2 regions of the Paenibacillus mucilaginosus 3016 genome follow, and region 1 is predicted to be linked to the other one. Evidence: a T-box and tRNA genes for the amino acid it is inferred to sense, from the RefSeq annotation. Region 1 holds a T-box; the other holds one or more tRNA genes.
What was found. The T-box of region 1 lies ahead of hisS (histidine--tRNA ligase). A T-box ahead of a tRNA ligase gene usually reads a tRNA of that ligase, here a tRNA-His.
Positions count from the first base shown of each region.

Region 2: it has a tRNA-His gene. The T-box ahead of hisS (histidine--tRNA ligase) is inferred to sense a tRNA for this amino acid. The anticodon was not compared.

Region 1 is NC_016935.1:3,263,805-3,270,515, reverse strand. It holds gene PM3016_RS14010 (LTA synthase family protein) at 1-1,315, shown strand, start outside; T-box leader at 1,476-1,767, shown strand; gene hisS (histidine--tRNA ligase) at 1,782-3,107, shown strand; gene PM3016_RS14000 (ABC transporter ATP-binding protein) at 3,512-5,272, opposite strand; gene PM3016_RS13995 (ABC transporter ATP-binding protein) at 5,269-6,711, opposite strand, start outside.
Region 2 is NC_016935.1:1,598,288-1,604,998, forward strand. It holds rRNA gene PM3016_RS07100 (23S ribosomal RNA) at 1-1,641, shown strand, start outside; rRNA gene rrf (5S ribosomal RNA) at 1,738-1,854, shown strand; tRNA gene PM3016_RS07110 (tRNA-Ile) at 1,898-1,974, shown strand; tRNA gene PM3016_RS07115 (tRNA-Ala) at 1,994-2,069, shown strand; tRNA gene PM3016_RS07120 (tRNA-Glu) at 2,087-2,158, shown strand; tRNA gene PM3016_RS07125 (tRNA-Val) at 2,167-2,242, shown strand; tRNA gene PM3016_RS07130 (tRNA-Thr) at 2,248-2,323, shown strand; tRNA gene PM3016_RS07135 (tRNA-Tyr) at 2,334-2,418, shown strand; tRNA gene PM3016_RS07140 (tRNA-Asn) at 2,437-2,512, shown strand; tRNA gene PM3016_RS07145 (tRNA-Val) at 2,517-2,592, shown strand; tRNA gene PM3016_RS07150 (tRNA-Met) at 2,614-2,690, shown strand; tRNA gene PM3016_RS07155 (tRNA-Asp) at 2,703-2,779, shown strand; tRNA gene PM3016_RS07160 (tRNA-His) at 2,814-2,889, shown strand; tRNA gene PM3016_RS07165 (tRNA-Gln) at 2,903-2,977, shown strand; tRNA gene PM3016_RS07170 (tRNA-Lys) at 2,986-3,058, shown strand; tRNA gene PM3016_RS07175 (tRNA-Leu) at 3,076-3,161, shown strand; tRNA gene PM3016_RS07180 (tRNA-Leu) at 3,175-3,261, shown strand; tRNA gene PM3016_RS07185 (tRNA-Gly) at 3,267-3,341, shown strand; tRNA gene PM3016_RS07190 (tRNA-Cys) at 3,356-3,426, shown strand; tRNA gene PM3016_RS07195 (tRNA-Arg) at 3,437-3,510, shown strand; tRNA gene PM3016_RS07200 (tRNA-Pro) at 3,516-3,589, shown strand; gene PM3016_RS07210 (sensor histidine kinase) at 4,042-5,181, shown strand; gene PM3016_RS07215 (hypothetical protein) at 5,283-5,498, opposite strand; gene PM3016_RS07220 (hypothetical protein) at 5,734-6,036, shown strand; gene PM3016_RS07225 (DUF423 domain-containing protein) at 6,261-6,711, shown strand, end outside.

The DNA.
Region 1 (6,711 bases):
TCAGTTCAGCCGGGATCCGATCCCGTTTTTCCACTCCCTGCAGAATAGCTTTCCGCACGGAACGATGCTCTCCCCCATGTTCGGGGGCGGCACGGCCAATGTGGAGCTCGAAGTGCTGACCGGCCTCTCTTACCGTTTCTTTCCGCCGGACTCCGTTGTGTACGAGCAGTATATCAAGCAGCCCACGCCGTCGCTGGCCACCATTTTGTCGGCTCAAGGCTACAAGGCGACCGCGATCGCGCCGTTCCACCAGTGGTTCTTCACCTCGACCGATGTCTACCGGTACTTGGGCTTCTCCCGGTTCATCCCCCTGGAGTTCTTCAACCCCGACGAATTCGTGGGGCCGTATATGGGGGATGCCGCGGTCGCCCGTCGGATCACAGAGGAGAGCGAACGAAGCCACGGTCCGGACTTTATTTTCGCCAACACGATGGAGAACCATTATCACTATTACCCGGGCAAATTCAAGCGTAATACGATCGACGTCAAGGGTGACGGCGTATCGGCCGAGACGATCGGGCTGACCGAGACGCTCGCACAGGGCATGTCCGGTGCAGACCGCATGCTGCAGAGCCTCGTCAGCCACTACAGCACGGTAAGGGAACCGACGATCATCGTGTTCTTCGGCGACCACCTGCCCTCCCTTGAGAAGTACAACGCCTACGTGGATACCGGGTACATCTCCGGAACCGACGATCCCGATTTCCTGGAGAAAATGTACCATGTTCCGCTGGTGATCTGGAACAATTACCTGCCCCGGGGAGAGGCGGAGAAGCTGCATATGAGCCCCTCCTTCCTCGGTCCCCATGTGCTGAAGATGGCCGGCCGGGAAGGCAGCGACTATACGGACTACCTGGGCGAGCTCTCGAAGAAGCTCCCTGTCCTCCCGCCTGCGGAGCACTATGCCCGGTACGGGATCGACCCGGCCCTGGCGGGAGAATACGCCCGCAGGCAGGCCGAGCAGTTCGCCGAGGCCCAGCGCCTCGCCCCCCAGCGCAGCGAAGGAACCTTCGAGCTGGGGTACGGCCAACCGCGCCTGCAGGATATCACCACCGGGGGCGGCTCCCGCAGCGAACGGCACGGCCCCCTGCAGCTGACCCTCGAAGGCGGCCGCTTCGGACTCGGCTGCACGGTCTTCGTCGACGGGCAGGCCGTGCCGACCACCTGGCGCAGCGAATCCACCCTGCAGGCTCTCGTTCCACGGGAGCTGATCGGCGGAACCGGTACGCTTGCCGTACAGATCAAAGTGCTCGATTCGAAGGAGAACGTGCTGGCCGTCTCGGAGACGCTCAGCTTCCCCGCCCAGAGACACTGAGTCGATGGGGGCTTTGAGATTACGCCGGAAGGACGGCTGCCGTTCCGGCACCCAGCCGCAGAAACGAGAGTTGACAACCGGAAGCTTCCCATTGTAGAATCCTTGGTAGATTGAGACAGAATGAACCAATTCATTCCAGTCTCTGCTGTTATTGTATAGCATGCAGGCGTTGACAGGGAGAGTAGGTCGCTTCCCCGTACGTGCAGAGAGCCGGTGGCTGGTGCGAACCGGACGTATGAAGAGACCGAAACACACCCTTGAGCCGTGTCCCGAACCCGCTCTGCGCAATCAGCGCGGCAGCCCAGTAGGCGGCACCGGAAACTTCCACCGTTATCAGCGGAAGAGGGGTTAGTTGTTGTGACCCCTGTCGAGAGATGCTGTGCTCCCCTTCTGCGGAAGACCGGGGTGCAGTGTAACATGGGTGGTACCGCGAGCCGAGCCTCGTCCCGTAAGGGATGGGGCTTTTTTGCGTTCTCCCGGCCCGCCGCCAGCCGTCAGCTGCTGTACGCCAATACTTATCACCAGGAGGGAAAAGGCACTGAAGACCAAAGAATGGATTCGCCCCCGCGGCACGGCAGACGTGCTGCCCGAAGAGAGCTTCCTGTGGCACCGGATGGAAAACGCTGCAAGAAAGGTGGCGCGGCTGCATCATGCCAAGGAAATCCGCACGCCCCTCCTGGAGTACGAGGAACTGTACAGCCGCAGCGTGGGTGATGCGACGGACATCGTGGAGAAGGAAATGTATACCTTAACGGACCGGGGCGGGCGGCAGCTGGCCCTGCGGCCGGAAGGAACCGCCGGCACAGCCCGGGCCATAATCCAGGGCCGGCTCTTCAGCGGCCCTCTGCCGCTGAAGCTCTACTATATCGGCCCGATGTTCCGCTATGAGCGGCCGGGTCAGGGGAGGCTGCGGCAGCACACGCAGTTCGGCGTGGAGGCGGTCGGCTCCGCCTCCCCCCTGGCCGATGCGGAGCTGATGGCCATGGCGCTGCGCTTCTACGAGGAGCTCGGCGTTACCGGGCTTACCGTCTCCGTCGGCAGCGTGGGCTGCGTGGACTGCCGGCGGGACTATGCCGCCAAGCTGCAGTCTTACCTGCGGCAGGATGCGGAAGCGCTCTGCACCGACTGCCTCCGGCGGCTCGAGCTGAACCCGCTGCGCACGCTCGACTGCAAGCAGCCCGGCTGCCGGAGCCGGCTCGGGCAGGCCCCGCAGCTCTCGGCGTCGCTCTGTCCCCCCTGCCGCAGCCACGCCGGCGGGGTCGACGCCGCCCTGGATTCGCTCGGCCTCCCGTATGAGCGCGACCCGCTGCTGGTGCGGGGCCTCGATTATTACACGGGAACCGTATTCGAGATCCAGCACGGCGGTTCGGCCGTCTCCGGGGGCGGGCGCTACAATGCGCTCTACGCGGAGCTCGGCGGTCCGCCCCTGCACGCCGCCGGCTTCGGCGTCGGCCTCGAGAGGACGCTGCTCCTCCTGCGGGACACCGGCGCCCTGCCGGATGCCGGCCCGCAGGGGCCCGATGTCTGGGTCGTGCCCCTCAGCGAAGCGGCGTGCCCGCGGGTGCTGCCTGTGCTGGATGCGCTGCGCCGCGCCGGCATGGCTGCCGATTCCCCGCTGGAGCCGGCCGGCTGGAAGGGAGCGCTGAAGACGGCCGTCCGGGCGGGGGCTTCCTACCTCCTCGTCCTCGGCGAGGAAGAGGACGAGGCCGGCATGGTTGAGGTCAAGGATCTCGCCACCGGGCTGCAGACAAGGATGCCCCTGGACGCCTTCCTGTACCGCTGCGGCCGGTAAGAAGGCGCGGGTCCTGGGACAGCGGGCTGCCGGCTTGCCGAGACTGCCGACCCGAACGCGGCATGACGAAGACCTCGCGCGCCCCCTTGACGGAGGCTCAACTTCACGGCTTAAGCATGCAGCATGCTGCATGACCCCGCGCACAGGCTCTATACCCCCTGACGGGAGTATGATCCCTGCCCGGCAGCGAAGCAAACGACAAACAAGCCCTTCCGGCCGTCGGCTCGGAAGGGCTTGCCAGTTGAAACCGAGGGCCGGAAGCAGCCCCTTGCCCGGGAGACCGGGCGGTGCCGCTTCGTGCCGAAGCCTGTCGACTCCTGCGCTTCCCCGGGAAATACCACGGTTCACGTACGGATACAAAAAATCGTGCAGTCTGCGCTACGCTAGCGGAAGCCGGCGGCGCCTTACTCTTCCCCGCGGTACCACAGCCGGCGCAGCTCCTCGCTCCTCTCGAGCAGCTCCTCGAGCCGTCCCGAGGCCTCGACGCGGCCGTCCTTCAGGACGAGAATCCGGTCCGCCCGGGCCAGGGCCGACCTGCGGTGCGAGACGACCAGGCAGGCGGCGCCGGAGCGCTGCTCCTCCAGCCGTTCCCACAGCCGGCTCTCCGTGTCGACGTCGAGAGCGCTGGAGAGATCGTCGAAGACGAGCAGCTCCGCCTCCCGCACGAACATTCGGGCGGCCGCCGTCCGCTGGGCCTGCCCGCCGGAGAGCTTCACACCCCGCGGGCCGATGACGGTCTCCATTCCCGCACCGAGCCGCTCAAGGTCCTCCTCCAGCACGGCCGCGTGTACGGCGCGGCCAACCCTGGCCGGGTCCGCCCGCATCCCGAGCAGGATGTTGTTCTGGAGCGTATCGCTGTAAAGCCGCGGGATCTGCGGGGTGTAAGCGCTGTGCGGCGGGATGAAGAACTCGGAAGGGTCCTCGACCCGCTTCCCGTTCCACCGGATCTCTCCCGCCTGCTTCGGCAGCAGACCGAGCAGCGTCCGCACGAGCGTCGTCTTGCCGGAGCCGACACGGCCGGTAATCACGACGAAGGCGCCGCGGCCAAGCTCGAAGTCGATGCCCTCGATCCCCCGCCCCGTCTCGGGATAGCGGTAGGTCAGGCCTGCGACGCTGAGCTGCTGCAGCCGGTCCTCGGGCCTGCGCTCCGCTTCCTGCGGCTCCGGCAGGTTCCCGCGAAGCAGCAGCGGATGATGCTCCGTCAGCCGCTCGGCCGGGGCACCCTGCAGCAGGCTCTGCAGCCGCTCCTGCGCAACGGTGCTCTGCTTGAAGTAGGTCATGAACTTGCCGAAATTCTGGATAAACTGCGTCACGAAATTCAAATAGTAAACAAACAAGGCAAAATCGCCCACAGTGAACGTGCCGGTCCGCATGGAATCCGCTGCAAGGATCAGGATCAGCCCTGTGCCGAAGTTCACTGCATTGCTGAAGATCGACTCGAGCGACGTGCTCAGCAGCCGGTCCTTCAGCATCGCTTCCCTGCGCTGCTCCCCCAGCTCCTTGAACCGGCGGATCACCCGGTCTTCGGCGCCGGCCACCTGGATGGACTGCACGGTGCTGAACATCTCCGAGATCGCCCCGGTCACCTGGCTGGTCGCCTCTCGGCTGGCGGCCCGGTACTTCTGGAGCATCGCCGTGGACAGCTGGGCGACGGTCACCACGAGGACAAGCGGCAGGAATACCCACAAGGTCATCTGAGCGTTGATCCCGATCAGGATGTAGCAGGAGACCGCCGCGAACAGCGTCATGCCGAACGCGTCCACCGACCAGCTCACCGTCTCCTCCACCTGCTCGACATCGTCCCGGAACGAGGAGATCGCCTCACCCGGGGAGGTCGGGATCGCACGGGCCCCCGGTTCCTTCAGCACGTGGCTGAGCAGGTTGCGGCGGAGCAGGCCGCCGATCCGGAAGCGGAACTGGACATCGGTCATGAACCCGAAAATAATGAGCACCACACGCCCGAGCGCCGCCGCGACAAGCAGCACGATAATCATGCCCAGGCCCAGCTCATACGGCGAGCTGCCGGACAGCATGTCGAAGAACGCTTTGGTGAGCAGTCCCGGCACGATCGGCGCCAGGTAGATCAGGGTCCAAGCCAGCGCGTTCAGGAAATAGAGCCCGAGCCGGTAGCGGGTCAGCCGCCACAAGAAGGTAAAGGTCGTCATACCAGCATCTCCTCCATTCCCACCTGCAGCATCCGGGCGTAGCGGGAGCCCGGGTCACGCCGCAGCGTCTCCCGTTCCCCCTCCTCGATGATCCGGCCCTCCTGCAGAATCAGGATGCGGTCGGCCCTCTCGATGGTGGCCAGCCGGTGGGCAATGATAATACAGGTGCGCCCGACGAGCAGCCGGTTCATCGCCCGTTCGATCCGCTGCTCGGTTGCCGGGTCCAGCCGGGAAGAGGCTTCATCGAGAATGACGAGCCCCGGATCGGCGAGGAACACCCGGGCGAAGGACAGCAGCTGGGCTTCGCCTGCGGACAATCCCCCGCCTCCGGATTCCAGCTGGGTATCCAGCCCCTGCGGCAGCGACTCCAGCCAGCCGTGGAGGCCGAGCTCCCTCAGGACCCCCGACACCCGCTCATCGCCGATCGTATCGTCGAAGAAGGTCAGGTTGTCGCGCAGCGTCCCCTGGAAGATCTCAATATTCTGTGTCACCATGCCGACACGCCCCCGCAGCTGCTGCAGCTTCGGTTCACGGATCTCCGTTCCGCCGATGCGGATCTCGCCTTCGTCCGCATCGTAGAAGCGGAGCAGCAGGCGGGCGAGCGTCGTCTTGCCGCTCCCCGTACGGCCGAGCAGCCCGAGCACCTGGCCCGGCTCAAGGCGGAAGCTTAAGCCGTCGAGCGTCCGGCCGGAGCCGTCATAGCTGAAGGAGACCCGGTCGAACTCGACGGACAGCGGGCCTTCCGGCACCGGTGTCCCGGGGCCGTCCTGGATGGCGGCCGGGGTGGCCAGCAGCTCCCTCACCCGGAGGATGCTCGCGTCGGCTTTCTGCAGATCCTCCATCTGGGTGCGGATCTGCTCGATGGGTTTGGCCATGAGCTCCGTATAATAGAAGATCATGTACACGGTGCCGAGCGTAATTGCCCCCTGCTTCCACAGGCTGTAGCTGATCGCGAAAGCGACGGCGCTGCCGATCGTGAACACGATCAGCGTGGTGATCCACATCGAAGCCCACCCGAGGAAAGCGCGGATGCGCAGCGGAAGCCACTCCCTGAGGAGCTGATGGAAGCGGAACATGACGTAGCCCGTCGCCCCGTTCGCCCTTGTGTCCTCCGTTCCCTCGAGATGCTCCCCGAGAAAGCCGTAGAACCGGGCGCTGATCTCCCTGAGCTTGCCCCAATGGGGGACGGCGAAGCGGCGTATGTATTGAATGGAGGCCAGGGCGAATAGCACGAAGAACAGCATTCCCGTCCCGATCAGCCATCCCTCGCGGAAGAGCAGCACCAGCATGCCGGCCACCAGGATCACGTTGCTCAGCAGCGTAATGACGAAGCTCGAGAAGAAATTCGACAGCGCGTTGATGTCCCCGTCTACCCGCTCGATGATGGCGCCGGAGGTCTGGGATTTGTGAAACGACATATCGAGCCGCAGACAGTGGGA
Region 2 (6,711 bases), 1.7 Mb from region 1:
ATACAAGTGAGAATGCCGGTATGAGTAACGAAAAGATCAGTGAGAATCTGATCCGCCGAAAGCCTAAGGGTTCCTGAGGAAGGCTCGTCCGCTCAGGGTAAGTCGGGACCTAAGGCGAGGCCGAAAGGCGTAGTCGAAGGACAACAGGTTGAAATTCCTGTACCACCGTGAACCGTTATGAGCAATGGGGTGACGCAGAAGGATAGTGACGCGAGCTGATGGATGCTCGTCCAAGCAGTAAGGCTGATGTGTAGGCAAATCCGCACATCGTAAGGCTAAGCTGTGATGGGGAGGGAAATTTAAGTACCGAAGGTCATGAGTTCAGGCTGCCAAGAAAAGCCTCTAGCCAGGGAGAAGGTGCCCGTACCGCAAACCGACACAGGTAGGCGAGCAGAGCATGCTAAGGCGCGCGGAAGAACTCTCGTTAAGGAACTCGGCAAAATGACCCCGTAACTTCGGGAGAAGGGGTGCCTCGGTAGGGTGAATAGCCCGAGGGGGCCGCAGTGAAAAGGCCCAAGCGACTGTTTAGCAAAAACACAGGTCTGTGCGAAGCCGCAAGGCGAAGTATACGGGCTGACGCCTGCCCGGTGCTGGAAGGTTAAGGGGAGCGGTTAGGAGCAATCCGAAGCTGTGAACCGAAGCCCCAGTAAACGGCGGCCGTAACTATAACGGTCCTAAGGTAGCGAAATTCCTTGTCAGGTAAATTCTGACCCGCACGAATGGCGTAACGACTTGGGCGCTGTCTCGACGAGAGATCCGGTGAAATTTTAATACCTGTGAAGATGCAGGTTACCCGCGACAAGACGGAAAGACCCCATGGAGCTTTACTGCAGCTTGATATTGGACTTTGGTACGATCTGTACAGGATAGGTGGGAGCCTGAGAAGCCTGAGCGCCAGCTTGGGTGGAGGCGCCGTTGGGATACCACCCTGATCGTATCGGAGTTCTAACCTGGTACCGTGATCCGGTACGGGGACAGTGTCAGGTGGGCAGTTTGACTGGGGCGGTCGCCTCCTAAAGCGTAACGGAGGCGCCCCAAGGTTCCCTCAGAATGGTTGGAAATCATTCGAAGAGTGCAAAGGCATAAGGGAGCTTGACTGCGAGACAAACAGGTCGAGCAGGGACGAAAGTCGGGCTTAGTGATCCGGTGGTACCGAATGGAAGGGCCATCGCTCAACGGATAAAAGCTACCCTGGGGATAACAGGCTTATCTCCCCCAAGAGTCCACATCGACGGGGAGGTTTGGCACCTCGATGTCGGCTCATCGCATCCTGGGGCTGAAGTAGGTCCCAAGGGTTGGGCTGTTCGCCCATTAAAGCGGTACGCGAGCTGGGTTCAGAACGTCGTGAGACAGTTCGGTCCCTATCTGTCGCGGGCGCAGGAAATTTGAGAGGAGCTGTCCTTAGTACGAGAGGACCGGGATGGACGTACCGCTGGTGTACCAGTTGTTCCGCCAGGAGCACGGCTGGATAGCCAAGTACGGACGGGATAAGCGCTGAAAGCATCTAAGCGTGAAGCCCCCCTCAAGATGAGATTTCCCAGTATGTAAGACCCCTTGTAGACGACGAGGTTGATAGGTTCGGGGTGGAAGCGCGGCAACGCGTGGAGCTGACGAATACTAATCGGTCGAGGGCTTATCCACAAGCTTCTGCAAGGAAGCGGTGGCAGTAATATAGATGTTAGGTTTTCAGCTAGCAGTTTCGTTTCCAGTTTTCAAGGTACAAGCCTTGAACAACCGTTTGGTGATGATGGCGGAAGGGAACCACGCGTACCCATCCCGAACACGAACGTTAAGCCTTCCAGCGTCGATGGTACTTGGACCGCAGGGTCCTGGGAGAGTAGAACGTCGCCAAGCGGTCCCGTTTAAGTGGGGAAAAGGTATCAATGAGACTTCATAAGGGCCCTTAGCTCAGCTGGTTAGAGCGCACCCCTGATAAGGGTGAGGTCGGTGGTTCGAGTCCACTAGGGCCCACCATATAACTTTATAATCGCATGGGGCCATAGCTCAGCTGGGAGAGCGCCTGCCTTGCAAGCAGGAGGTCAGCGGTTCGATCCCGCTTGGCTCCACCATGATCTTTATCTAGTATGGCCCGTTGGTCAAGGGGTTAAGACACCTCCCTTTCACGGAGGTAACAGGGGTTCGAATCCCCTACGGGTCAGTTCCCATGGAGGCTTAGCTCAGCTGGGAGAGCATCTGCCTTACAAGCAGAGGGTCGGCGGTTCGATCCCGTCAGCCTCCACCACTTATGCCGCTGTAGCTCAATTGGTAGAGCAACTGACTTGTAATCAGTAGGTTGGGGGTTCAAGTCCTCTCGGCGGCACCATAGTTTTTTCGGAGGCTTAGTGAAGTGGCTAAACACGGCAGACTGTAAATCTGCTCTCATCGAGTTCGGTGGTTCGAATCCATCAGCCTCCACCACTTTCTTTTCTGTAGTATTCCCTGATAGCTCAGTTGGTAGAGCACTCGACTGTTAATCGAGTTGTCACAGGTTCGAGTCCTGTTCGGGGAGCCATTATGGAGGCTTAGCTCAGCTGGGAGAGCATCTGCCTTACAAGCAGAGGGTCGGCGGTTCGATCCCGTCAGCCTCCACCATAAATAGTTCTTTATCACTGACGCGGGGTGGAGCAGCCCGGTAGCTCGTCGGGCTCATAACCCGAAGGCCGCAGGTTCAAATCCTGCCCCCGCAACCAATTTCTTTGTGTGGAGCCGTGGTGTAGAGGCCTAACATGCCTGCCTGTCACGCAGGAGACCGCGGGTTCGAATCCCGTCGGCTCCGCCATTCTTCTTTTACATCGGTTCGGTTTTAATTTTTGGCGGTCGTGGCGAAGTGGTTAACGCACCGGTTTGTGGATCCGGCATTCGAGGGTTCAATTCCCTTCGACCGCCCCATTTTTTAACCTATTGGGGATTAGCCAAGCGGTAAGGCAACGGACTTTGACTCCGTCATGCCTAGGTTCGAATCCTAGATCCCCAGCCATTTGGTATGAGCCATTAGCTCAGTCGGTAGAGCACCTGACTTTTAATCAGGGTGTCGTAGGTTCGAGTCCTACATGGCTCACTTTTTTAACTTTATATGCGGTTGTGGTGGAATGGCAGACACGCTATCTTGAGGGGGTAGTGGGCGTAAGCTCGTGGAGGTTCGAGTCCTCTCAACCGCACCATCTAATTTTATATGCGGTCGTGGCGGAATTGGCAGACGCGCTAGATTCAGGTTCTAGTGGTGTAACAGCCGTGGAGGTTCGAGTCCTCTCGACCGCACCATCTTTGCGGAAGTGGCTCAGCGGTAGAGCATCGCCTTGCCAAGGCGAGGGTCGCGGGTTCGATTCCCGTCTTCCGCTCCATTTTTACTTAATAAGGCGCCATAGCCAAGTGGTAAGGCAGAGCTCTGCAAAAGCTTTATCCCCAGTTCGAATCTGGGTGGTGCCTTAGCCTTTATGTTCCCTTAGCTCAGCTGGATAGAGCGTTTGACTACGAATCAAAAGGTCGGGAGTTCGAATCTCTCAGGGAACGCTTGACGGGATGTAGCTCAGCTTGGTAGAGCACCTGGTTTGGGACCAGGGGGTCGCATGTTCAAATCGTGTCATCCCGATAATGAAGTACAAGAAAGAGTCCATGCGAATGGGCTCTTTTTGTTTTACACTCCCTCTTGGCCCAAAGGGATGGGTGAACCAATGGCCGGCGCCTATGCTTATGAATGACAACAAAGAAATGGCTCGGGATAAGCCGCGGTGTGTACCATGAAGGACAGCGGCGCAGTATGGCCGCTGAATACGGGTGGTCCAGCATCGCCATGCGGCTTTACGCGCTCTGGGAGATGTGCGCGTTGGTGAAATGGCAGCATGCGAATGGGGGGAAGGGCTGGGAGGAGTCAAACCTGCTGCGGCATGTCCATGAATTTTTTTTCCAGTATCCGACGATTTTGGAGTATTTTCGAATACAGGCTTTGTTCGGCAAATAGAATATGATATTTTAATAGTAATAGGATAATAGGTGATGAGACAGCAGCGTCTGTCAGTATAATTGACGCAGGGTGGAGGCAGTATGGCGGAATTTGACAAGGAACTGCAAGTGATCAAAAGCAGCAGGGATGAGATCATTACACGCTGGTATTCGCTGTTGACTGAAGCATTCCCCGATTTTTACGGTTCAGAGGAGCTGCGGAGACAGGCGGAATATTATTTCGACTTTACGGTCGATCTTCACATTCCTGTCGAAACGCATGAGTTGAACGAGAGAGTGCCTCTATGGTCGCGTAACCTGGTTGACCGGGGGCTGCCGCTGCATCACATCTTCCGAAGCACTGCCTATTGGAGGGCGGCCGTGTTCGATGTGCTGGAGAGCAAGGTGGAGCCGGAAATTCCTAATCCTATTCCGTTCCTGGCTGTTATCATCAGGCGGATTGAGTATATTCAAGAAATGGTGTGCTCCCATTACATAGAACGGACCAGTTCCAGGCTAAAGGACAAGGAACGCGCACTGACCCAGCTCCATGACGACAGGCTCAGCCTGATCGGGAAGATGGCGGCAAGCATGGCGCATGAGATCCGTAACCCGCTCACCTCCATCAAAGGCTTCTTGAAGCTCATTCGGGAAAGCTTGTCCGCCCAGGAAAGCTCAGATAAAACAATTCGATATTTAAGTGTAGTGGAAAACGAATTTGAGAACATTAATATGCAGATCACCGGGTTCCTCAGCTTTTCCAAGAAGCGCGTCATTGAGGAGCCGGTCATCCGGCTTACGGCCAAGCAGCTGCTGGATTCGGTCATTTCCCTGCTTAACCCGAGATTCCTAAGCGAAAACGTCAACCTCGTCATCGACCTGGAGGACGATGCCGATCTGTACATACAAAAGGTAGCGGTTCAGCAGGTTCTCTCGAATGTCATTAACAATGGTCTAGATGCCATGGAAGAAGTCAAGTATGAGAAGGAGATGCATATCTGCGGCTACAGCAGACCCGGCTGCTATATTCTTGAAATCGCCAATAACGGGCCGGAGGTAAATCCCCGCATCCTGGACGAGCTCTTCGAACCCTTCGTGACGGATAAGGAGGAGGGCACCGGACTCGGCCTTGCCGTATGCAAAACCATCATGCAGAAGAACGGCGGGGAAATCGGCTGTGTCACCGGACCGAAGCGGACTACCTTCCTTCTCACTTTCCGTACGCACAGTGTGGAAGGCTGAGTCTTGCGGCCGGTCCGGCGGAAGCAGTCGGCCTGTTCCTACATCCCGGACGGTCCGGTAGAAGGAGATGCTGCAAGGAAGGGGAAAGGGACGCGCTAAGTCTACGCTCTTCCTTTGGTGAGGATGCAGGGCACGCCTTTGCCGATCATTCCGGGCTGGGACATCTTCTCAAGATACCGCAAACCTCGTTCACACTTGCGGCAACGCGCGCACACATCAGAGGTGACCACCTTCATCATGAACTGCGTTTTGTCGATGGAGGAGGCAGGAGTATTCTTCTTGGCTTTGCTGTTCTTTGCCTTGCTCACGTCATTCATCTCCCACGCCTTGGATGATGCATCATATGACGAAGCCCGGAGGTTGGCGACAGCCCGGCAGGGGTGCGGAAACATTTTTGCAGAAGGCTTGGGTGAGGGGCCGCGGCAGAGGATAAATATTCGTCTGCGGGTATAGGGCAGCAGGAGTTTTATGAGGAATGTTGAATAAAAACAGGGTACCCGGGGTAACAAAAGATAGATAGCCAACACACGCATCCCCGGACAGAGGAGGAGCATGATGAAATACATCATCTGCCAAGAGGTCAAGATTGTGGATATGAATGAAGAAATTCTGACGCAAACGCTGTTCAACCGCGGGGAGTTCGATGCCCCAGCGATCTCGGTAGGTTCTTCCGTACTCGCATACCAGCTGGGCTTGAGAGAGTTCGATGTGGTCCTGGACAAGCGGGAAGGCAAGCATCAGCGCTACACGGTGGTTGATGTGGAAATTGATCTGATGACGACCCCGACCAGTACCCGTGTCTTCTTGGAGCCGGTTACCCTCATTGTGGGACAGCACGACATCGGACAGGTTTGAAGATACACGATGGATGTGTTTCCAAGTGGAAGTCCCGTATAGATGAAAAGGGCAGTCCGGTCAGCAGCGCCTAGGAGGTGCCGCTGCCGGGCTGTTTTGTGTTAAGGAAAGGCATAGAGAATGAACTTTCGGTGAACTCTGCTGGCAGGAGGGGAAACGCAGGGAATGTTCATTTGACGCAGGGTGGGCCGGATACGGTAGACTTAAGAACGGGGGTGATGTTCATGAAGTGGACCTTTATTCGAATCGGAGCGATCTGCGGGTTCCTGGCGGTGGCCATCGGTGCCTTCGGTGCCCATATGGTGAAAGAGAATATCAGCGCGGCGATGTTCGCCAATTACCAGACCGGCGTTCAATATCATATGTTTCATGCGCTGGCCTTGACGGTCATCGGCCTTGCGTCCGCTGTACTTCCAGCGACGGGACACCTGCGCCGTGCGGGCTGGGCGATGCTGACCGGGATTATTATTTTCTCAGGCAGTCTGTATGTGATGGCGCTGACGGACCTGCGCATCCTTGGAGCAATTACGCCGATCGGCGGGGTGGCTTTTTGTTCGGCTGGATCAGCCTGTTCCTGGCCTGCCGAGGCGCTGGGTCTGCCGCGAAGTAATATGGAGGCGATCGGAGGGAGACTCTCCGGAAGAAGGGGGAGGCCGGGAGAGGCCTCTCTTTTTT